DNA from 2 places in the Micromonospora sp. NPDC002717 genome. Region 1 is predicted to be linked to the other one. Evidence: predicted binding sites of a transcription regulator. Region 1 holds the regulator's gene; the other holds the start of a gene.
What was found. Region 1 encodes HrcA, which represses chaperone genes, less so after heat shock. Its sites were predicted from a motif close to GGTTNGCACNCTCNNNNNGAGNGTGCNAACC; they were not measured.

Region 1 (10,803 bases):
CCCGCCGTGGACGAGGGGGCCCGTCAGCACGGCGGACGGGGCGGCGCGGCATGATGGCCGGCGTGACTTCACGGGCGGTACTGGTGACGGGGGCCTCGGGCGGCATCGGGCGGGCGGTGGCGACGGCGTTCGCGGCGAGCGGGGACCGGGTGGCGATCCACCACCGCGACTCGGCGGAGGCGGCCGGGCGGCTGCGCGCCGAACTGCCCGGCGAGGGGCACGTGGTGGTCCGCGCCGACCTGACCGACCCGGACGCCGTACGGGCCATGGTGGACGAGGCGGCCGGCCTGCTGGGCGGGCTGGACGTGCTGGTCAACAACGCCGGGGTGTACGGCGACCGGAACGCCCCCCACCCGGTCTTCGGCGCCTCCTACGCGCAGTGGCGCGCGCAGTGGCGGCAGGTGCTGGAGACCAACCTGACCGGCGCGGGCAACGTCATCTGGTGCGCCGCCCAGCACATGCGCGACCGGGGCGGCCGGATCGTCAACGTCTCCTCCCGGGGCGCCTTCCGGGGCGAGCCGGAGCAGCCGGCGTACGGGGCGAGCAAGGCGGGGCTGAACGCGCTGGGGCAGTCGCTGGCGGTGGCCCTGGCCCCGTACGGCATCACCGTCGCCACGGTGGCCCCGGGCTTCGTGGAGACCGAAATGACCACGGAGCACCTGCGCGGGGAGCGGGGCGCCGCCATCCGGGCGCAGAGCCCGTTCAACCGGGTGGCCCGCCCCGAGGAGATCGCCGCCGCCGTGCACTGGCTCGCCTCCCCGCAGTCGGAGTGGGCCTCCGGCACCATCGTCGACCTGAACGGCGCCTCCTACCTGCGCAGCTGAGCGTCACCAGCGGGCGAGGCGGGTGGCGAGCACCGCGAGGGCGGCCACGCCGGCCGTCGAGGTGCGCAGCACCGACGGGCCCAGGCGGACGGCGCGGGCCCCGGCCCCGGTGAAGGTGTCCAGCTCGCTGTCGGCGATCCCGCCCTCCGGCCCGACGACCAGCACGATCTCGCCCGTGGCGGGCAGCTCGGCGGTGGTCAGCCGCTCCTGCGCCTCCTCGTGCAGCACGAACGCCGCGGCGGCCCCGCCGATGCGGCGCGTGACCCGGGCGGTGGACTCGTCCGGCGTCCCCGCCACCACGGGCAGCCAGGCGCGGCGGGCCTGCTTGGCCGCCTCCCGGGCGGTCGCCGCCCACTTCTCCCGCGCCCGTACGCCCCGGTCGCCGCGCCACTGGGTGACCGAGCGGGCCGCCGCCCAGGGCACGATCTCGTCCACCCCGACCTCGGTCATCGCCTGCACGGCCAGCTCGCCCCGGTCGCCCTTGGCGATGCCCTGCACCACCACCAGGCGCGGGACGGAGGCGTCGACGTACCCCCGGGAGGTGATCTCCAGGTCGAGGGTGCCGCGGCCGACGGCGGTGACCACGGCGGCGGCGGTGCCGCCCCGCCCGTCGGCGAGCAGCAGTTCCTCGCCGACGCGGAGCCGCTGCACGGTGGCGGCGTGATGCCCCTCGGGGCCGTCGAGGGTCAGCCGGTCGGCGGTGGGCAGCGACTCGACCAGGAACAGCGGCGCGGACACGACGATCAGGCTAGCCGCCCCGGCGACCGCCGGGGCGGCGAGGGCGGTGGAGCCGACCGGGCCGCCGCGGAGCGCGGCGGCCCGGGGGCGTGGGCGTCAGGCGTGGCCGTTGAAGGCGTCGCGCATCCGGGAGAAGAAGCCACCCTGCTTGGTCAGCTCGGCGACCTCCTCGCCCCGGGTCTTGGCGAAGTCGCGCAGCATCCGCTCCTGGTCGGCGTCGAGCTTCGTCGGGGTGCGCACGTCGAGGTGGACGTAGAGGTCGCCCCGGCCGGTGCCGCGCAGGTGCGGCACGCCTCGGGCGCGCAGCCGCAGCGTGCTGCCCGGCTGGGTGCCGGCCTTGACGTCGACCGTCTCCTCGCTGTCCAGCGTCTTGATGGTCAGCCGGGTGCCGAGGGCGGCGGCGGTCATCGGCACGGTGACCCGGCAGTGCAGGTCGTCGCCCTTGCGGGAGTAGACGTCGTGCGGCCGCTCGTGGATCTCGACGTAGAGGTCGCCGGCGGTGCCGCCGCCCGGGCCGACCTCGCCCTGCTGGGCCAGCCGGATGCGCATGCCGTCCTCGACCCCGGCGGGGATCTTGACGGTCAGCGAACGCCGGGTGCGGACGCGGCCGTCGCCGGCGCACGTCGGGCAGGGGTGCGGGATGGTGGTGCCGTAGCCCTGGCAGACGGTGCACGGGCGGGCGGAGACCACCTGACCGAGGAAGGTGCGCTGCACCGACTGCACCTCGCCACGGCCGCCGCACGCCTCGCAGGTGGCCAGGTGGGTGCCGGCCGCGGTGCCGGCGCCGGAGCAGGTGGTGCAGAGCACGGCGGTGTCGACGGTGATCGGCGCCTCGACGCCGAACGCGGTCTCGTTCAGGTCCAGCTCCAGCCGCAGGATCGCGTCGGCGCCCGGCCGGGTCCGCGGTCGCGGGCCCCGCGACCCGCCGGCCGCGCCACCGAAGAACGCGTCCATGATGTCCTGGAAGCCGACGAACGGGCCGGCGCCGCCGGGACCGCCCGGACCGCCCGCGCCCCCGCCGCCGGGGGCGAGCGGGTCGCCGCCCAGGTCGACGATCTGCCGTTTCCGGTCGTCCGAGAGGACCTCGTACGCGGCGTTGATGTCCTTGAACTTCTCCTGTGCCTCCGGGTCCGGATTGACGTCCGGGTGGAACTGCCGCGCCAGCTTCCGGTAGGCGCGCTTGATCTCGTCGTCGGAGGCTTCCCGGCTCACCCCGAGAATGCCGTAGTAGTCCCTGGCCACTGCGTTCCGTGTCCTCATGTTCGTCTCGCGTTGCGCCGGTCGTCGGCCGGAGCCGGCCGTCGGCCCTGACTGGTCAGTTCTGGGCCAGCAGCTCGCCCACGTAGCGTGCCACGGCCCTCACCGTGGCGATGGTGCCGGGGTAGTCCATCCGGGTCGGCCCGAGCACGCCGAGCCCGCCCACGATCGTCGCGCCCGGCCCGTAGCCGGTGCTGACCACCGAGGCGGCGCGCAGGTTGTCGATCTCGTTCTCGTCGCCGATCAGCACCCGGGTCGTGCTCGGCTCCGCCTCGCCGATGAGCTTGAGCAGCACGACCTCCTCCTCCAGCGCCTCCAGGATGGGGCGCAGCGAGCCCTGGAAGTCGAGCAGGCCGCCGCGGGTGAGGTTGGCCGTACCGGCCAACGCGATCCGCTCCTCGTGCCGCTCGACCAGCGTCTCCAGCAGCACGGTGGAGAGGGTGGTCATGGCCGGCCGCAGGTGCGGCACCGACTCGTCGACCAGCGCCTGCACCAGCGGCGGGGTCTCGGACAGCCGGGTGCCGACCAGCTTCTCGTTGACCAGCCGACGCAGGTCCGTGACGTCGTCGGCGGGGATCGGCCCGGGCAGTTCGACCAGCCGCTGCTCGACCCGGCCGGTGTCGGCGATCATGACCAGCATCAGCCGGGTCGTGGAGATCGGCACCAGCTCCAGGTGGCGGACGGAGGAGCGGGCCAGGCTCGGGTACTGCACCACGGCGACCTGCCGGGTCAGCTGCGCCAGCAGTCGTACGGTGCGGTGCACCACGTCGTCGAGGTCGACCGCGCCGACCAGGAAGCGCTCGATCGCGCGGCGCTCGGCCGGGCTGAGCGGCTTGACCCGGGACAGCCGGTCCACGAAGAGCCGGTAGCCACGGTCGGTGGGCACCCGGCCGGCGCTGGTGTGCGGCTGGCGGATGTAGCCCTCCTCCTCCAGCACGGCCATGTCGTTGCGGACGGTCGCCGGGGAGACCCCGAGCTGGTGCCGCTCGACCAGCGACTTGCTGCCGACGGGCTCCTGCGTGGCGACGTAGTCCTCGACGATCGCGCGCAGCACGGCGAGCTTGCGGTCGTCGAGACCCATCGTTCCCCACCTCCTGTCGCACGTCGGACCCCCCGCGCCCCGAGGGGCGGGCGGGTTGCTGGCACTCGCTACGGACGAGTGCCAGTCTACGTCGGCGCGCCCGCCGACGCGATGATCAACCTGGGACGGCGATCCGACCGGCGCCACACGGCCCGCGGAGGCGGCGGCGCCAGAGCCGATCATCCGGACATCCCGGTCGGAGTCGCTCTGGTGCGACCTTGCCCGCGGCCCCTACCGTGACGTCCATGACTGAACCACCTCGCCCTCCCGGAGCGGGGGACCCCGGCGACCGGCCGGACCCGGCCGCTCCGTCGGGGGTTCCCGGGCCGGCCGGCTCCGACGAACCCACCGCACCACTGTCCGGGGCACCGGGCCCGGGCGGCTATCCCCCGCCCGGCGGCTATCCGCCGCCCACCGGTGACCAACCGCCGTCGGGCGGCTACCCTCCGCCGGGTGGCTACCCGCCGCCCGGGGGCTATCCCCCGCCGGGCGGCTACCCCCCGCCGGGGGCCGGCTATCCGACCGGCGGCGGCTACGGCGCGCCCACCGGCGGCTACGCCAACAACGAGGACAAGAACTGGGCCCTGATCGCCCACTTCGGCGGCGCGGCCGGGGTGATCGTCGGCGGCGGCCTGCTCGGCTGGGTCGCGCCGCTCATCGCGTTGATGGCCCGGGGGCAACAGTCGCCGACCGTCCGGGCGCACGCCGTCGCGGCGCTGAACTTCCAGATCACCTGGGCGATCGTGGGCGTGCTGAGCTGGGTGCTCACCCTGATCACCTGCGGGATCCTGTTCTTCGTCCCGATGCTCGTCTGGCTGGTGCCGCTGATCTTCGGGATCGTCGCCGGGGTCAAGGCCAACGAGGGCCTGCTCTACCGCTACCCGATGGCCTACAGCTTCACCAGGTGAGCCGGGCCGGCCGCTCCCCCGGCCGGGCCCGGCCACGCGCCGCCACACGGCGGGGCCTCCCCGCCCGCGCCACCGCACGGCGGGGCCTCCGCGCCTCAGGGCAGCAGGTCGCGGACGACCGCGTCGGCGAGCAGCCGCCCCCGCAGGGTCAGCACGGCCCGGCCCGCCGCGTGGTCGGGGCCGGCCAGCAGGCCGTCGGCGAGCGCCCGCTCGGCGCCGGCCCGGCCGGCGTCGTCCAAGGCGTCCAGCGGCAGCCCGGAGGCGAGCCGCAGCCGGAGCATGACGTCCTCCATGTGCGCCTCGTCGGCGGTGAGCACCTCCCGGGCCAGGCCGGGCGACTCGCCGCCGGCCAGCCGCTTCGCGTACGTCGTGGGATGCTTCACGTTCCACCAGCGCACGCCGCCGACGTGGCTGTGCGCCCCCGGGCCGAGCCCCCACCAGTCGGCGCCGGTCCAGTAGAGCAGGTTGTGCCGGCACCGGGCCGCGTCGCCGCGGGCCCAGTTCGACACCTCGTACCAGGAGAAACCGGCCGCGTCGAGGGCGGCCTCCGCGGCCAGGTAGCGGTCCGCGGCGACGTCGTCGGAGGGGTACGCCAGCTCGCCGCGCCGCATCCGGGCGGCGAGCCGGGTGCCGTCCTCCACGATCAGGGCGTACGCGCTGACGTGGTCCACCCCGGCGGCGACGACCTGGTCGAGGGAGGCGGCGAAGTCGTCCTCGCTCTCCCCCGGCGTGCCGTAGATGAGGTCGAGGTTGACGTGCGCGAACCCGGCGTCGCGGGCCTCCCGGGCGGCGGCGGTGGCCCGGCCGGCGCTGTGCGTGCGGTCGAGGATCGCCAGCACCCCCGGCGCGGCGGACTGCATGCCCAGCGAGATCCGGGTGTAGCCGGCCGCCCGCAGGGCCCGCAGGGACTCCGGGGTCACCGACTCCGGGTTGGCCTCGGTGGTCACCTCGGCGTCGGGCGCGAGCCCCCAGGTGCGGTCGATGCCGTCGAGGATCCGGGCCAGGTCGTCGGCGGGAAGCAGGGTCGGGGTGCCGCCGCCGACGAAGACCGTGTCGACCCGGGGCGGCGGGGCGTCGCCCAGCACCCGGCCGGCGAGCGCCAGCTCGGCCAGCACGGTGTCGGCGTAGCCCTCCCGGCTCGCCCCACCGCCCAGCTCGGCCGCGGTGTACGTGTTGAAGTCGCAGTAGCCGCAGCGGCTGGCGCAGAACGGGACGTGCACGTACACGCCGAAGCCGCGCGCGCCGACCGCGCGGGTGGCGGCGGCGGGCAGCGAGCCGTCGACGGGAACGGATTCGCCTTCTGGAAGGACGCCGGGCATGGCCACTAGTGTGCCCGGCATGACCTCTCCCGACGTGCTCGTGCGGGCCGCCACGGCCCGTGGGGTGACCACCCTCACCCTGGACAGCCCGCACAACCGCAACGCGCTCTCCACGCCGCTGATGACCCAGCTGCTGGCCGGCCTGTCCGAGGCGGTCGCCGACGACGCCGTACGCGTGGTCGTGCTGGACCACACCGGGCCGGTCTTCTGCTCGGGCGCGGATCTCAAGGAGACCGCCGCCGCGTACGCCAGCGGGAGCGTGCCGGCCGGGATGCTGGGTGACGTGCTCGCGGCGGTCTGGGAGTGCCCGAAGCCGGTGGTGGCGAGGGTGGCCGGCCCGGCGCGGGCCGGCGGGCTGGGCCTGATCGCGGCGGCCGACCTGGCGGTGTGCGCGCAGGAGGCGACGTTCGCCTTCACGGAGGTGCGGATCGGGGTGATCCCGGCGGTGATCTCCGCGACCGTGCTGCCCCGGCTGCACCCCCGCGCGGCGGCCGAGCTCTACCTGACCGGGGACACCTTCGACGGCCGGCGTGCCGCGGAGATCGGCCTGGTCACCGCCGCCGTGCCGGCCGACGGGCTGGACGCCGCCGTCGCCACCTACTGCGACTCGCTGGTCCGGGGCGCGCCGGGCGCGCTGGCCGGGGCGAAGCAACTGCTGCGCCGCCCGCCCGCGACCGATCTGCGGGAGGAGATCGCCGGGCTGTCCACCCTCTCGACCGGGTACTTCCTCTCCGAGGAGGGCCGCGAGGGCGTGCTGGCGTTCCGGGAGAAGCGGCCGGCCCGCTGGGTTCCCGCCGACGACGCCGTCGACCGGTAGGCGGGCGGGACGCCGTCGGCCGGTAGGCGGTGGGGAACGCCGTCGGCCGCGGCCGTTCGGGATAGGTGAGGCCGCGCGGGAAACGGGAACATCCGGGCCCGCCCCCGGGGCCGTTCGGCGCTCGCGGGCGCGCCCCGCCGGGCGGTGCCACGCGCGGCGGGCCGGTGGGAACCGGTCGGACGACCCGGCAGGCACCACGGGGGACGTACGCTTGTCGGACTGTCGAACAGGGGGTGTGGGTGCGAACTCGGGCAGTCGTGGCGGGCGGCGTCGTCCTCGTCCTCGTCGCCGTGGTCGGAATCTGGCTCGTCATCCGGCAGGTGGGTGGGCAGTTGCGCCTGCCGCTGTCCAGCCGGACGTGCACGGTGCAGGCGGACGGCCGGGTGGCCCTGGACGCCGACCAGATGGCCAACGCGGCGACGATCGCGGCGATCGGCATCCAGCGGAAGATGCCCGAGCGGGCCGTCGTGGTGGCGCTGGCCACCGCGTACCAGGAATCCGGCCTGCGCAACCTCGCCGGGGGCGACCGCGACTCCGTGGGGCTGTTCCAGCAGCGCCCGAGCCAGGGCTGGGGCAGCCCGGAGGAGATCCGCGACCCCCGGTACGCGGCGAACCGGTTCTACGCCGCGCTGAAGAAGGTGCGCGGCTGGGAGCGGATGCGGGTCACCGACGCGGCGCAGAAGGTGCAGCGCTCCGCCTTCCCGGAGGCGTACCAGAAGTGGGCGGACGAGTCGGAGGTGCTGACGCGGGCCCTGCTCGGGCACGCCACCGGCGCGGTGGCCTGCACGGTGGGCCGCGACCCGGCGATGCGCGGGGCGGCTGCGGCGACCGCGCTGACCCGCGGGCTGTCGCTGGACTGGGGCCTGGCCGCCGCCACCTCCGCGGCGGACCTGACCGGCCTCACGGTCCCCGCCGCCGACGAGCGCCGGGGCTGGCGCTACGCGCACTGGCTCGTCTCCCACGCGCACGACCACGGGGTGAAGCGGGTGCGCTTCGGCGGCCTGGAGTGGACCGCCCGCGACGGCACCTGGAACCAGGTCGGCGACGATGCGGCCACCGGCGACCGGGTGGTCGCCGAGGTCTTCGCCGAGGCGTAGGGACTCCCATCTCCTTACCGGCAGTCACCGCACAATCCGTCATTCCAGGACAGAAGGCCCGGCGATCCCCCTCAGGGCAACGGATTGTAGCGGCTCAACTCCTCACGGTTCGGGCAACGGTCGCATATCACGCGGGGTAGTACCTCGCACCGGAACCAGCGCGTTACGATCGGCGGCCTGTGCCAGCAATGGTTTTCGCCCGATGGGGAGGGGACGTCGAGGTGTTCGACTACGGCGACCGGACCGGTTACGAACCGATCAGTGACACCGACCGCAAGGAGTTCCACGAGCAGGGCTTCCTCCTGCTGCGCAACGTCCTGACGGAGGACCACCGGGCGGCGCTGGAGGCGGCGGTCGACCGCGTCTACGCCGAGGAGAAGGCCAAGGGCAACACCACCAAGGACGGCACCCTGCACCTGCTGGGCTTCCTGGAGCGGGACGAGCTCTTCGGCGACCTGCTGACCCACCCGATCGCCTTCCCGTACATGTGGGGCCTCGCCGGCTGGAACATCTACACCCACCACAACCACCTGGACGTCACCCCGCCGGCGCTGGAGCCGGAGAAGCCGTACTGGGGCTGGCACCAGGACGGGTACCGGCAGAACTCCGACCCGGAGACGATGGACCCGAACCTCCCCCGGCCGATGTTCTCCCTCAAGGTGGCCTACGTGCTCTCCGACCTGTCGGAGAACGGCCGGGGCGCCACCAAGGTGATCCCGGGCAGCCACCTGTGGAACTCGCTGCCGCGCCCGGAGGACACCTCCGTGCACAACCCGGACCCGGAGGGCACGGTGGAGATCACCGCGAACCCCGGTGACGCCTTCATCTTCGACCGCCGCCAGTGGCACTCCCGGTCGACCAACCTGTCGACCATCACGCGCAAGATGCTCTTCGTCGGCTACACCTACCGGTGGATCCGCCCCCTGGACGAGCTGCACATCGACAAGGACGGCGAGTGGTGGGCCAACCGCACGCCGGTGCAGCGCCAGCTCTGCGGCGAGGGCACCCACACCGCCAACTACTGGGGCATCAACTGGGACGGGTACATCGACGACGAGATCCCGCTGCGCAAGGAGCTCAAGCAGCGCGGCCTGCTCGACCGCAGCATCCCCTGGCTCCGCTGAGCCGGTAACCCGGCTCCCGCCGAGGCGACACCGGACGGGCCCCTCCCCCACGGGACGGGGCCCGTTCCGCGTTCCCACCCCTCCGGCACCCGTCCCGCCGGCGAGGCGGCGGGTCAGCCGCCGAGGCGGCGGGTCAGCGGCGGCGGGCGAGGCGGCGGCGCACCTTCTCCCGGATCGGCTCGGGCAGTTCCGGCGCGTCGAGCAGCCGGGGCAGCAGGTCGGGCTCCAGGTTCAACGCCCGGAACACCTCGCCGATCGTCACCCCGTGCGCGGGCCGGTCGACCACCTCGACCGGGTCACCCGCGCCGACCTCTCCCTCGCGCAGCACCCGCAGGTACGCCCCGGGCTTCGCCCGCACCGTGAACCGCTTGATCAGGTCCGGTACGCCCCAGAAGCCGGCGAAGGTGGTGCACGGCGTCCGGGGCTTGGTCACCTGGAGCAGCGCCGACCCGATCGCCCACTGCTCGCCGATCACCGCTCCGGTCACGTCGACCGCGTACGTGGTCAGGTTCTCGCCGAACCCGCCGGGACGGATGGCGCGGCCCAGCTCGGTCGCCCACCAGCCGGCGTCCTCCTCGGCGTACGCGTAGACCGCCTGGTCCGGGCCGCCGTGGTGGGCGCGCTCGCCGATGAAGTCGCCGGCCACCCCGTCGGCACGCAGCAGCACCGGGCCGTTCACCGGCCGCTTGTCGATGCCGGTGCGCCCGCTCGCGTCGCCCGCCCACTCCGCCTCGGTCACACCGCCGAGATTCACCGCTGCCAGCCTGCCCGTCATGGCGGTCAGCCTAGCCCGCCCCGCGGACGCGCCCGGAGGGGGCAAAACAAGGATCCCTGGTCGACGCTGTGCGTTGACCAGGGACCCTTCCTCACGCGGGCGTCAGCCCTTGACGGCGCCGGCCACCAGGCCCGAGACCATCCGCCGCTGCACCAGCAGGAAGAAGATGATCACCGGCAGGGTGAACAGCGTGGAGGCGGCCATCACGGGGCCCCAGGCGGTGTCGTCGCGGCCGAAGAAGAACGTCATCGCGACCGGCAGGGTGTAGCTCTCCTGGTCGTTGATGAAGGTCAGCGCGAAGATCAGCTCGTTCCAGGCGGTGATGAACGAGAAGATGCTCGTCGCCACCAGGCCGGGGGCCACCAGCGGGAAGAGGACCTTCCGGAAGGTCTGCGCCCGGCTCGCCCCGTCGATGGCGGCGGCCTCCTCCAGCTCCTTCGGCACGGCGGCGACGAAGCCCCGCAGCATCCAGACCGCGAACGGCAGCGAGAAGCCGAGGTAGGTGAGGATCAGGCTGGGCAGGGTGTTGTAGAGCCCGAGCCGCTGGATCATCAGGAACAGCGGGATGACCAGCGCCTCCAGCGGGATCATCTGCACCACCAGCAGCATGATCAGGAACGACGTCCGCAGCTTGAACCGGAACCGGGCCACGGCGGTGGCGGCGAGCAGCGCGACCAGGCCGCTGAGCAGCACAGTGGAGACCGCGACCAGCGCGCTGTTGAGGAAGAAGTCGGCGAAGGTCACGCCCGGGATCAGGTTGCCGGTGAGGATCTGCCGGTAGTGCTCCAGCGTCGGCTCGGACGGCACCGGCCGGGGCGTGGACGAGAAGATCTCCGAACTCGGCTTCAGCGAGGTGGCGATCA
Region 2 (10,803 bases), on a different contig from region 1:
GACGACGCCCCGGCAACCACCCCGCGCGCTCACCGCAGAGCGACCGGCGGGGCAGGTGCCAATTCCGTCCCCGCCGCAGAGTGCGATGCGGGGAAAGATGAGAGGACTCTCGACATGACGTCGGCGTTCGCCGTCTCCGGCATCGACACCACCGCCAGCCCCGCCCGCGCCCTGGTCTGCCGCGCCTGTTCGGCCCGCTACCCGCTCGCCGCCCAGCACGCCTGCTACGAGTGTTTCGGCCCGCTGGAGGTCGACTACGACGCCGCCGCGCTGGCGGCGGTCACCCGGGAGCAGATCGAGGCCGGCCCGCAGAACATCTGGCGGTACGCCGCGCTGCTGCCCGCCGGCCAGGACCCGGCGACCAGGGTGACCCTCGACCCGGGCTTCACCCCGCTGGTCGCCGCCCCGCACCTCGCGGCCGAGCTGGGCATCACCGCTCCGCTCTGGGTCAAGGACGACAGCGGCAACCCGACCCACTCGTTCAAGGACCGGGTGGTCTCGGTCGCGCTGACCGCCGCCCGGGCGCTCGGCTTCCGCCGCTACGCCTGCGCCTCCACCGGCAACCTGGCCAACTCGGTCGCCGCGCACGCCGCCCGGGCCGGGGCGCCGTCGGTGGTCTTCATCCCCGGCGACCTGGAGCAGGGCAAGGTCGTCACGACCGCCGTCTACGGCGGCGAGCTGGTCGCCGTCGACGGCTCGTACGACGACGTGAACCGGCTCTGCGGCGAGCTGGTGGAGACGGACGAGTTCGAGGACACCGCGTTCGTCAACGTCAACGTCCGCCCCTACTACGCGGAGGGGTCGAAGACGCTCGGCTACGAGGTGGCCGAGCAGCTCGGCTGGCGGATCCCGGCCCAGGTGGTCATCCCGATGGCCTCCGGGGAGCTGCTCACCAAGATCGACAAGGCGTTCGCCGAGCTGGTCGAGATCGGGCTGGTCGAGGCGCCGGCCGGCGGCTGGAAGGTCTTCGGCGCCCAGTCGGCCGGCTGCAACCCGATCGCCGCCGCCCTGCACGCCGACACCGACACGATCACCCCGGTCAAGCCGACGGGCATCGCCAAGTCGCTGAACATCGGCGACCCGGCCGCCGGCCTCTACGCGTTGGAGGCGGTGCGCCGCACCGGGGGCTGGATGGAGTACGTCGACGACGACGAGATCCGCGCCGGCATCCGGCTGCTGGCCCGCACCACCGGCGTGTTCGCCGAGACCGCCGGCGGGGTGACGGTGGCGGTGCTGCGCAAGCTGGTCGAGTCCGGCCGGCTCGACCCGACCGCGGAGACCGTCGTCTTCAACACCGGTGAGGGGCTCAAGACCCTCGACGCGATCGCCGCCCAGGCCGGCCCCACCCACCGGATCAGGCCCTCGCTGCGCGCCGCCCGCGACGCCGGCCTCCTCGGCTGAGCTCCGAGGCCGGTGACCGCTCGCGGCTCAGCCGCCGGCCCGGCCCGCCCCGGCGCCGGTCGCGCGCCTCGCCTCGACGTCGGCCACCCGGTCCGGTCTGCCACCGGCCGGCGTGGACACGCCGTGCAGGTGGCGCGCGACCGTCGCCGCGACCTGACGGAAGGCGAGCACGGCGGCACGGCGGTCGTGCCGTCGGGCAGCCGCGACGAAGGGCACCGGGGCGACCTCGGACAGCTCCACGAAGCGCAGCTCCGCGAGGGGCGAGAGCCCGCGTGCCGTGCGGGGGCCCACGGCCACCACCGACGGGTCCTGGAGGATCAGGTACGCCATCTCCGCCGGCGAGGTGACCGTCACCCCGCGCTGCTGCGGCGGGCAGCCGTCGCGGTAGTCGTTGAGCAGCCAGTAGTCGCGGATCGTCGGCACGTCCTCGATCCGGGGCATGGCCAGCGTGAGCACGTCCGCCAGCGACACCGCCGCCCCGGCGTCGGCCAGGGGATTCCGGGCGCTCAGCGCGAGGACGCGGGGCTCGGCGAACAGCACCGTCCAGTCGTGCCGTTCGGGGTCCAGCGGCAGCCGGGTGAGCGCCACGTCGATCTGGTCCTCCAGCAGGGCGGTGTACAGCCCGCCCACGGTCAGTTCGCGCAGGACCAGCCGTACCTCGGGGGCGGCCCGCTGCCAGGCGGGCAGGATCGACGCGATGAGGTCGCCCGCCCCGCCGGCGCTGAAGCCGACGCGTAGCGTGCCGTCGCCGGTGCCGACGGTGTCCCGGGCCGCCCGTACGCCGTCGGCGACCTCGACCACGGCCCGCCGGGCCGGTTCGAGCAGCGCGGATCCGGCCTCGGTGAGTCGGACGCCCGCCGGCTCCCGGTGGAACAGCGGCGCGCGCACCGCCCGCTCCAGGGCGCGGATCTGCTGGCTCAGCGTCGGCTGACTGACGTGTAGCAGCGCGGCGGCGCGGGTGACGGACCGCTCCTCGGCGACGGCGAGGAAGTACCGGAGTTGACGTAGTTCCACCATGACGATCCCCCTTGCCCGACCCCCGCGGGCATCGACGATCAGAAGATCTACCAGCACTCATAGGTCCGTCCTATGGCCCATCGTTGTCGCGTCTTGGACAGCCCTCCCGACCCGGCCGAAGAATCTGCAGGTGGCGGTACCCGGAACCTCCCGGGGTCCACCGCCGCCTGTCACATAGGCGACGAATTGCGATCGGCCGCGACCACCCGGCCGGCACGAGAGGGGTTCCCATGAACGCAGCACCGGCCCGCGTCACCCGGGCGGCCGTGACCGCCTTCACCATGCTGGCCGCCTCACTCGGTGTGGTGGCCCTCGGCGCCACGCCGGCGGCGGCCGGGACGCTGGACAAGTACACCGTCAGCAAGTCGTCGAGCAGCTTCGACGGCGGCTGCGTGGCGGAGTCGACCGTGAGCTACTGGCCCGGCACCGACACCGCGACGTTCACCACCACGGTCCGCAACCCGTACCTGTTCGCGGCGTGCCGGGTGAACACCCGCCTGTACGTGCAGGGCGCCACCACCCAGTGGACCAGCGCCACGCACTACACGATGGCGTGTGGGATCACCGACACGACGTGCGCGTCCACCCAGACCACGACCGGCACCTACTACGCCGCCACGCCGAGCCTGACGGCGTACGTGGACAGCGTCAACGACGCGCTGGAGGCGATGGGCCTGGAGCGGTCGATGACCCGCAAGAAGGCGGTCGAGTCGATCTCGATCGAGTTCAGCAAGGCGGGCTGACGCGGCGAACGGGGCGGCCGGCAACCCACGGGGCGCCGGCCGCCCCGTTGCCGTCACGGGACGGCCCCCGGTGACGTGTCCGACGGCCACCGTGGGCGCCGCCCGGTCCATCCGGAGTTCCGGGCAGGTCAGGGGTGCGAAGCGCAAGATCGCGTGGGGCGGCCGGGAGGAACGGGGGAGGGGCGACTCACCCGGACGGGGGATCGGGTCGATCCGCCGGGTAACTGGCTTTTCGCTGTGAGTGCGGAAAACGCGCCGACAAGGACTTGACGGCAGGAACCGGGCGGCGCAAGATGCTTCGTGCGGGAGGGCGTCTCGCCGGAGACTTTGAGTTCTTGCGACCCAACGCCGGAGGCGTTGTGCGAGTGTCCCTCCCGACCAACGTCCGATCGGGCCAGCGGTTAAATCGCTGGCCCGATCGTCGTTTCCGGGCCACCCTCGGGGCATGAGCATCACGATCGCGCCGATCGACGCCGCCGATCAGGCCGCGATCGATGCGGCCTACCGGATCGGGGCGGCGGCCAACGACGCCGACCTGCCGGACTTCCCGCCCTTCTGCCGGCGGCGCTTCGAGGCCGCGATCCGGCACCCGATGCCCGGCAACGCCGCGATCTGGGCGCTGGCCCGGCTCGACGGCGTGCCGGCCGGCTACCTCGCGCTGGACCTGCCGCAGCTCGACAACACCGAGAACGCCACCGCCGACCTGATCGTGGACCCGGCCCACCGGCGTCGCGGGGTGGGCCGGGCGCTGCACGAGCACGCCGTACGGCTGCTGCGCGAGCGGGGCCGCAAGCGGGTGCTGGGGATGGCGGTCGGCGCGCTGCCCGGCGGCCCGCCCCGGCCCGAGGCCGGCGCCGCCTTCGCCGCGTCGACCGGCGCGCGGCCGGCGCTGGCCGAGATCCGCAGCCGGCTCGACACCACCCGGCTCGACCACGACGGGCTGGACGCCGCGCTGGCCGACGCCCGCACCCGGGCCGACGGCTACCGCGTCCTCCGCTGGCAGGGGAGCACCCCCGACGAGCACGTCGCCGACATCGCCTACCTCGACGGCCGGCTGATGGCCGACGCGCCCCTCGGCGACGTGGAGTGGGAGCCCGAGCGGATCGACGTCGAACGGGTCCGCGGCATCGAGCGGGCGCTGGAGGCGCGGGGGCGGCGGCGCTACCACACGGCGGTGCGCCACGAGGCGTCCGGCCAGGTGGCCGCCTGGACCCTGCTCGACGTGGGCCCCTCCGCCGACTGGCACGCGTTCCAGCAGATCACCATCGTCGACCCCGCTCACCGGGGGCACCGGCTCGGCCTGCTCGTCAAGATCGAGAACCTGCGGCACCTGCTCGCCCACGAGCCGGCGGTGCGCGCGATCGACACCTTCAACGCGGCCGAGAACAGCTACATGATCACGATCAACGAGCAGCTCGGCTTCCGCCGGGTCGACGGCTGGACCGACTGGCAGCTCACGATCTGAGTTGTGACACGGCCCTACTGATCCTGGGGCTTCCTGTTGCATGATGGCGGGCATGACGGAGACCCCGCACCCCCTGTACGACAGGCACGCCGACACCCTGACCCGTGCGCTGACCGCGATCACGGAGCGCGGGTACTGGTCCGCCTACCCCGAGTCGCCCAGCCCACGGGTCTACGGCGAGACCGCCGCCGCCGACGGCAAGGCCGCCTTCGAGGCGTACCTCGGCGGCGACTTCCCCCTCGACCAGCCGGGCGCCGGCGACCGGGTCGCCACCGAGACCAGCCCGTTCGGCGTCGAGCTGGGCGTCCGCTACCCGCACGCCGGGGCCGACGAGCTGGTCGCCGCCGCCTCCGCCGCCCTGCCGAGCTGGCGTGACGCCGGCCCGCAGACCCGGGTGGGCGTCTGCCTGGAGATCCTCGACCGGCTGCACAAGCACATCTTCGAGCTGGCCAACGCGGTGCAGTTCACCAGCGGCCAGGCGTTCGTGATGGCCTTCCAGGCCGGCGGCGCGCACGCGCTGGACCGCGCGCTGGAGGCGGTCGCCTACGCGTACGCGGAGATGACCCGGCACCCGGGGACGGCGGGCTGGGAGAAGGCCGCCGGCAAGGGCGACCCGCTGCGGATGACCAAGACCTTCCACGTGGTGCCCCGCGGCGTGGCGCTGGTGATCGGCTGCAACACCTTCCCGACCTGGAACTCGTACCCGGGGCTGTTCGCCTCGCTGGTCACCGGCAACCCGGTGGTCGTCAAGCCGCACCCGCGCGCGGTGCTGCCGCTGGCCATCACCGCCCGGTACGCCCGGGAGGTGCTCGCCGAGGCCGGCTTCGACCCGAACCTGGTGCTGCTCGCCCCCGAGGCCCCCGGCGAGAAGCTCGCCTCCACGCTGGCCCTGCACCCGGCGGTGAAGATCGTCGACTTCACGGGTTCCACCGAGTACGGCGACTGGCTGGAGGCCAACGCCCGGCAGGCGGCGGTCTACACCGAGAAGGCCGGCCTGAACACGGTGGTGGTCGACTCCACCGACGACTTCGCCGGGATGTGCCGCAACCTCGGCTTCACGCTGACCCTCTACAGCGGCCAGATGTGCACCACCTCGCAGAACGTCCTCATCCCCGCCGGGGGGATCGCCACCGACCAGGGGCACAAGAGCTTCGACGAGGTGGCCGGCGGGATCGCCGCCGCGATCGGCAAGCTCACCGCCGACCCGGCGCGCGGGGTGGAACTCACCGGCGCGATCGTCAACGACGGGGTGCTGGAGCGCCTCGACGAGGTCACCAAGGTCGGCGAGACGGTGCTGGAGTCGCGTACGGTCGAGCACCCGGCCTTCCCCGGCGCGGTGGTCCGCACCCCGACTCTGGTCAAGCTGGCGGCCGACGACACGGCGACCTACTCGAAGGAGTGGTTCGGGCCGATCTCGTTCGCCATCGCGACCGACTCGACGGCGCACAGCCTGGAGATCCTGCGGTCGACGGTCGGCGAGAAGGGCGCGCTCACCGCGGCGGTCTACTCCACCGACGAGGCGGTCCTCGACGCGGCCGAGGCGGCGGCGATCGAGGTCGGGGTGCACCTGTCCTGCAACCTGACCGGCGGGGTCTTCGTGAACCAGTCGGCGGCCTTCTCCGACTTCCACGGCAGCGGCGCGAACGCGGCGGCCAACTCCGCGCTCACCGACGGCGCCTACGTGGCCAACCGGTTCCGCATCGTGCAGTCCCGTCGGCACGCCTGAGTCGCGGTTGGGGTTTCCGGGGCGGGCTGCCCCGGAAACCCTCCCGTGTCAGGCGGCGCGGCGCATCTGGAGTTCGGTGAGCGCCGGCACGGTGGGGTGCGGCACGCGTACGCCGGTGTCGACGAAGCCCAGCCGCCGGTAGGCGCGGTAGGCCCGGTCGTTGCCGACCACCACCTCCAGCATCAGCTCGGGCCGGCCGCACTTCCGGGACCAGGCGGCCACCGCCTCGACCAGCTCGCCGAGCAGGCCGGTGCCGCGCCAGGACGGGGTGACGTAGACGGCGTAGACGACGGTCAGCCCGGGCTCCTCCGGGGTCACCGTGCCCCCGGCGTGCCCGACCAGCCGGCCGCCGGGGTCCGCGACGAACTGCGCGGTGTCCGCGCCGGCCGACACGTACGCGATCCGGGCCGCGTAGTCGGCGTGCGGCCGGGCCGCCGCGTTGGCGAGGGTCTCCAGGAAGGCCAGCGGCGCGTCGGCGAGCATCTCCAGCCGCAGCGCCCGCATCCGGGCGGCGTCCTCGGGCCGGACCCGCCGGATCTCCGCGCGCCGGGTGCCCGCCGACCCCCGCCCCGGCCCGTCCGGCGTCCTCGTCATGCCGAATGCCTACCACAGCGACGGATGACGATGCCCCTCGATCGGAATATGCCCGATTTGGGGTCGTGCGCCGTCGTCACGCCTCGTGTAGCGTGCGATTTCGGTCACCGATTTCAGCGGCCTCCCCGACCGCGGTTCGGTGGTCCTCCGGTGCCGGTCCGCCGGTCTCCGGGTTGTGGAACGCCGTGCAGAGTGAGGAAGTGGACCGTGGCACAGGGCACCGTTAAGTGGTTCAACGCCGAAAAGGGCTACGGCTTCATCGCCGTCGACGGCGGGCAGGACGTCTTCGTCCACTTCTCCGCGATCGAGATGGACGGCTACAAGGCGCTGGACGACGGCCAGCGGGTGGAGTTCGAGATCGCCCAGGGCCAGAAGGGGCCCCAGGCCGAGCGCGTACGCGTCATCGCCTGACCCCGTCCGCCACAGACCGGGCCCTTCCGCCGCCGACCGCCCCGCGCGGCGGCTCCAACGACATCCGTCGATCTGTGTGCTCGGCGCGCCTGCGGGCCGCTCCGGCGGGTGAGCCGGTCGGGTGACCCGCTTCGACACCTGGGTTCGGCGGGCGGGATGGTGGCGTGTGGTGGGCGCTGTCGAGCTGCCCCGTCTGTAGGACCACCCCGTCTCTGTAGGAGCATGCCTCGCATCCGGCTCGGCCGCCTGCGAGGCATGGCGTGCCCCATCTGTGAGGGCAGCTCGACAGGGGCCGGGCAGCGGCACCGGTGGGGCCGGTTCCGGGGTGTGACCCGCGGCATCGTTGGGCGGAACCCTGGCCGGGGCGGGCCGTGGTCGTGGTTCGTGGGCCTGGTTCGTGGTCGTGGTTCGTGGTTCGTGGCGTGGCACCCCGGACTGCGGTTACGGTCGCCAGGCAGGGAAGATCGTGAGCCGGTTCAGCCGTCGCTGAGGAGGGTTCATGTCCGACCAGCCACCCCAGGCCACGCCTCCGTCGGGGGATCCGGACCCCGCCACGGCCGGCGGTGCGAGCGCGCCGCAGCCGCAGGGGTGGGTCTTCCCGCCCACCGGCGGGTTCCCGGCCGGCTCCGGCCCGTACGGCGGGCAGCCGTGGTATCCGGGCGCGCCGGTCGTGTACCCGGGGCAGCCGGTCCACGGGTGGTACCCGCCCGGCCACGGCCTCGACCCGGCCGACCCGCTGGTCACCCCGCCGGGCGGAGGCGTGAGCGGCTGGTTCGACCGGTGCGTCGGCGCGGTGCGCCGGGGCTGGAAGCCGCTGCTGCCGATCCTGCTGCTCACCCAGGTGCTGCCGGCCGTGGTGCTGTCGGTGCTCGCGCTGGTGGTCGACCCGTCGGCCCGGTGGAACGAGTCGATGGCCGACGACCCGGCCGCGCTGCCCGACACCTTCCTGGCCGACCTGGGCACCATGATGGCCGTGCTGATCGGCGGGGCCCTGCTCTTCGGCCTGGTGCAGAGCCTCGGCTGGGCCGCCGGCACCTGGGTGGTCGCCCGGCAGGCGGCCGGCCAGCCGGTGACCGTCGGCGCCGCGCTGGGCTACGGCCTGCGCCGGGCGCCGGGCCTCTGGGGCTGGACCCTGCTGATGAGCGTGATCATCGGGCTCGGGGTGTGCTTCTGCGTCATCCCCGGCATCTACTTCGCCTTCGCGCTGAGCATGGCCGGCCCGGTCTACCTCTTCGAGCGGCAGCACCCGATCGGCCGCTCGTACCGGATGTTCCACGACCGGCTGGGCCTGCTGCTCGGCCGGGTGGCGCTCGTCGCGGCGGCGGTGATCGTCGGGGGCGGGGCGGCCGGCCTGGTGGAGGGTATCGGCTCGCTGCCGTTCGGCGTCACCCCGCTGGAGTCGCCGGGCACGGCGGTGGGCGCGATCGCGGTGGCGGTGCTCGGCGGCGTGCTGGGCCTGCCCGCCCACCTCGCCCAGCTGGTCGGCCTGGTCGCCACGTACGCCGAGCAGCGCGCCCACGAGGGGCCGGTGGACAGCACACGGCTGGCCGGTGAACTCGGCTGAGCGGGGCGGGTGTGCTTGCACTCGGCAGGGGAGAGTGCTAAACAAGTCATTGGCACTCGCATACCGTGAGTGCCAATGGTCGGGGCGGTAGGGCCACGGCCGCACGGGCGTCCACACGCCGGTGCGGCACATGGCCGGTCGTCGCGGGCTATCCGGCCCGGCCGAGGAGACGTCGTCGTCGCCAGGTGGCGACGTCCCCAAGGTGCGTACACCAGGCGGCCCATCCGGGACACAACCTCCGGGTGGCCCGTGAGTGTCCAGGAGGACAACGCCGTATGGCCAAGATGATCGCGTTCGACGAAGAGGCGCGCCGGGGCCTCGAGCGGGGCATGAACCAGCTCGCCGACGCCGTGAAGGTGACCCTCGGCCCCAAGGGCCGCAACGTCGTGCTCGAGAAGAAGTGGGGTGCCCCCACCATCACCAACGATGGTGTGAGCATCGCCAAGGAGATCGAGCTCGAGGACCCCTACGAGAAGATCGGCGCCGAGCTGGTCAAGGAGGTCGCCAAGAAGACCGACGACGTGGCCGGTGACGGCACGACGACGGCGACCGTCCTGGCCCAGGCCCTCGTCCGCGAGGGTCTGCGCAACGTGGCCGCCGGTGCCAACCCGATGGCCCTGAAGCGGGGCATCGAGGCTGCCGTGGCCAGCGTCTCGGAGGAGCTGTCCAAGCTCGCCAAGGACGTCGAGACCAAGGAGCAGATCGCCTCCACCGCCTCCATCTCCGCCGGTGACAGCACCGTCGGCGAGATCATCGCCGAGGCGATGGACAAGGTCGGCAAGGAAGGCGTCATCACCGTCGAGGAGAGCAACACCTTCGGCCTGGAGCTGGAGCTCACCGAGGGTATGCGCTTCGACAAGGGCTACATCTCGGCCTACTTCATGACCGACCCGGAGCGCATGGAGGCCGTCTTCGACGACCCCTACCTCCTGATCGTCAACAGCAAGATCTCGTCGGTCAAGGACCTGCTCCCGATCCTCGAGAAGGTCATGCAGTCGGGCAAGCCGCTGCTGATCATCGCCGAGGACATCGAGGGCGAGGCCCTGGCCACCCTGGTCGTCAACAAGGTCCGGGGCACCTTCAAGTCGGTCGCCGTCAAGGCGCCGGGCTTCGGTGACCGCCGCAAGGCCATGCTGGCCGACATCGCCATCCTCACCGGTGGCCAGGTCATCAGCGAGGAGGTCGGCCTCAAGCTGGACGCCGTCGGCCTCGACATGCTGGGCCGCGCCCGCAAGGTCGTGGTGACCAAGGACGAGACCACCATCGTCGACGGTGCCGGCGACGCCGAGCAGATCCAGGGCCGGGTCAACCAGATCCGGGCCGAGATCGACAAGAGCGACTCCGACTACGACCGCGAGAAGCTGCAGGAGCGGCTGGCCAAGCTGGCCGGCGGCGTCGCGGTGATCAAGGTCGGCGCGGCCACCGAGGTCGAGCTGAAGGAGCGCAAGCACCGTATCGAGGACGCCGTCCGCAACGCGAAGGCCGCCGTCGAGGAGGGCATCGTCCCGGGTGGTGGCGTCGCGCTGGTGCAGGCCGGCAAGACCGCCTTCGACAAGCTGGACCTGACCGGCGACGAGGCGACCGGCGCGCAGATCGTCAAGATCGCGCTGGACGCCCCGCTGCGGCAGATCGCCGTCAACGCCGGCCTCGAGGGCGGCGTGGTCGTCGAGCACGTCCGCAACATCGAGCCGGGTCACGGCCTCAACGCCGCCAACGGCGAGTACGTCGACCTGCTGGCCGCGGGCATCATCGACCCGGCCAAGGTGACCCGTTCGGCGCTGCAGAACGCCTCGTCGATCGCGGCGCTCTTCCTCACCACCGAGGCCGTCGTGGCGGACAAGCCGGAGAAGGCCCCGGCCGCCCCGGCTGGTCCGGGTGGCGG

Region 2: the regulator HrcA is predicted to act here: its motif matches at 8,969-8,999, upstream of groL (chaperonin GroEL).

What each region holds. Positions count from the first base shown of each region.
Region 1 is NZ_JBEOVW010000023.1:35,532-46,334, forward strand. It holds gene ABT006_RS26915 (SDR family NAD(P)-dependent oxidoreductase) at 63-824, shown strand; gene ABT006_RS26920 (16S rRNA (uracil(1498)-N(3))-methyltransferase) at 828-1,562, opposite strand; gene dnaJ (molecular chaperone DnaJ) at 1,659-2,804, opposite strand; gene hrcA (heat-inducible transcriptional repressor HrcA) at 2,878-3,900, opposite strand; gene ABT006_RS26935 (DUF4870 domain-containing protein) at 4,146-4,808, shown strand; gene hemW (radical SAM family heme chaperone HemW) at 4,904-6,127, opposite strand; gene ABT006_RS26945 (enoyl-CoA hydratase family protein) at 6,147-6,944, shown strand; gene ABT006_RS26950 (hypothetical protein) at 7,178-8,041, shown strand; gene ABT006_RS26955 (phytanoyl-CoA dioxygenase family protein) at 8,230-9,165, shown strand; gene ABT006_RS26960 (MOSC domain-containing protein) at 9,299-9,940, opposite strand; gene ABT006_RS26965 (carbohydrate ABC transporter permease) at 10,043-10,803, opposite strand, start outside.
Region 2 is NZ_JBEOVW010000009.1:85,155-95,957, forward strand. It holds SAM riboswitch class I at 1-104, shown strand, start outside; gene thrC (threonine synthase) at 115-1,401, shown strand; gene ABT006_RS15700 (LysR family transcriptional regulator) at 1,429-2,418, opposite strand; gene ABT006_RS15705 (hypothetical protein) at 2,649-3,161, shown strand; gene ABT006_RS15710 (GNAT family N-acetyltransferase) at 3,607-4,626, shown strand; gene paaN (phenylacetic acid degradation protein PaaN) at 4,679-6,352, shown strand; gene ABT006_RS15720 (GNAT family N-acetyltransferase) at 6,401-6,946, opposite strand; gene ABT006_RS15725 (cold-shock protein) at 7,154-7,357, shown strand; gene ABT006_RS15730 (hypothetical protein) at 7,857-8,921, shown strand; gene groL (chaperonin GroEL) at 9,197-10,803, shown strand, end outside.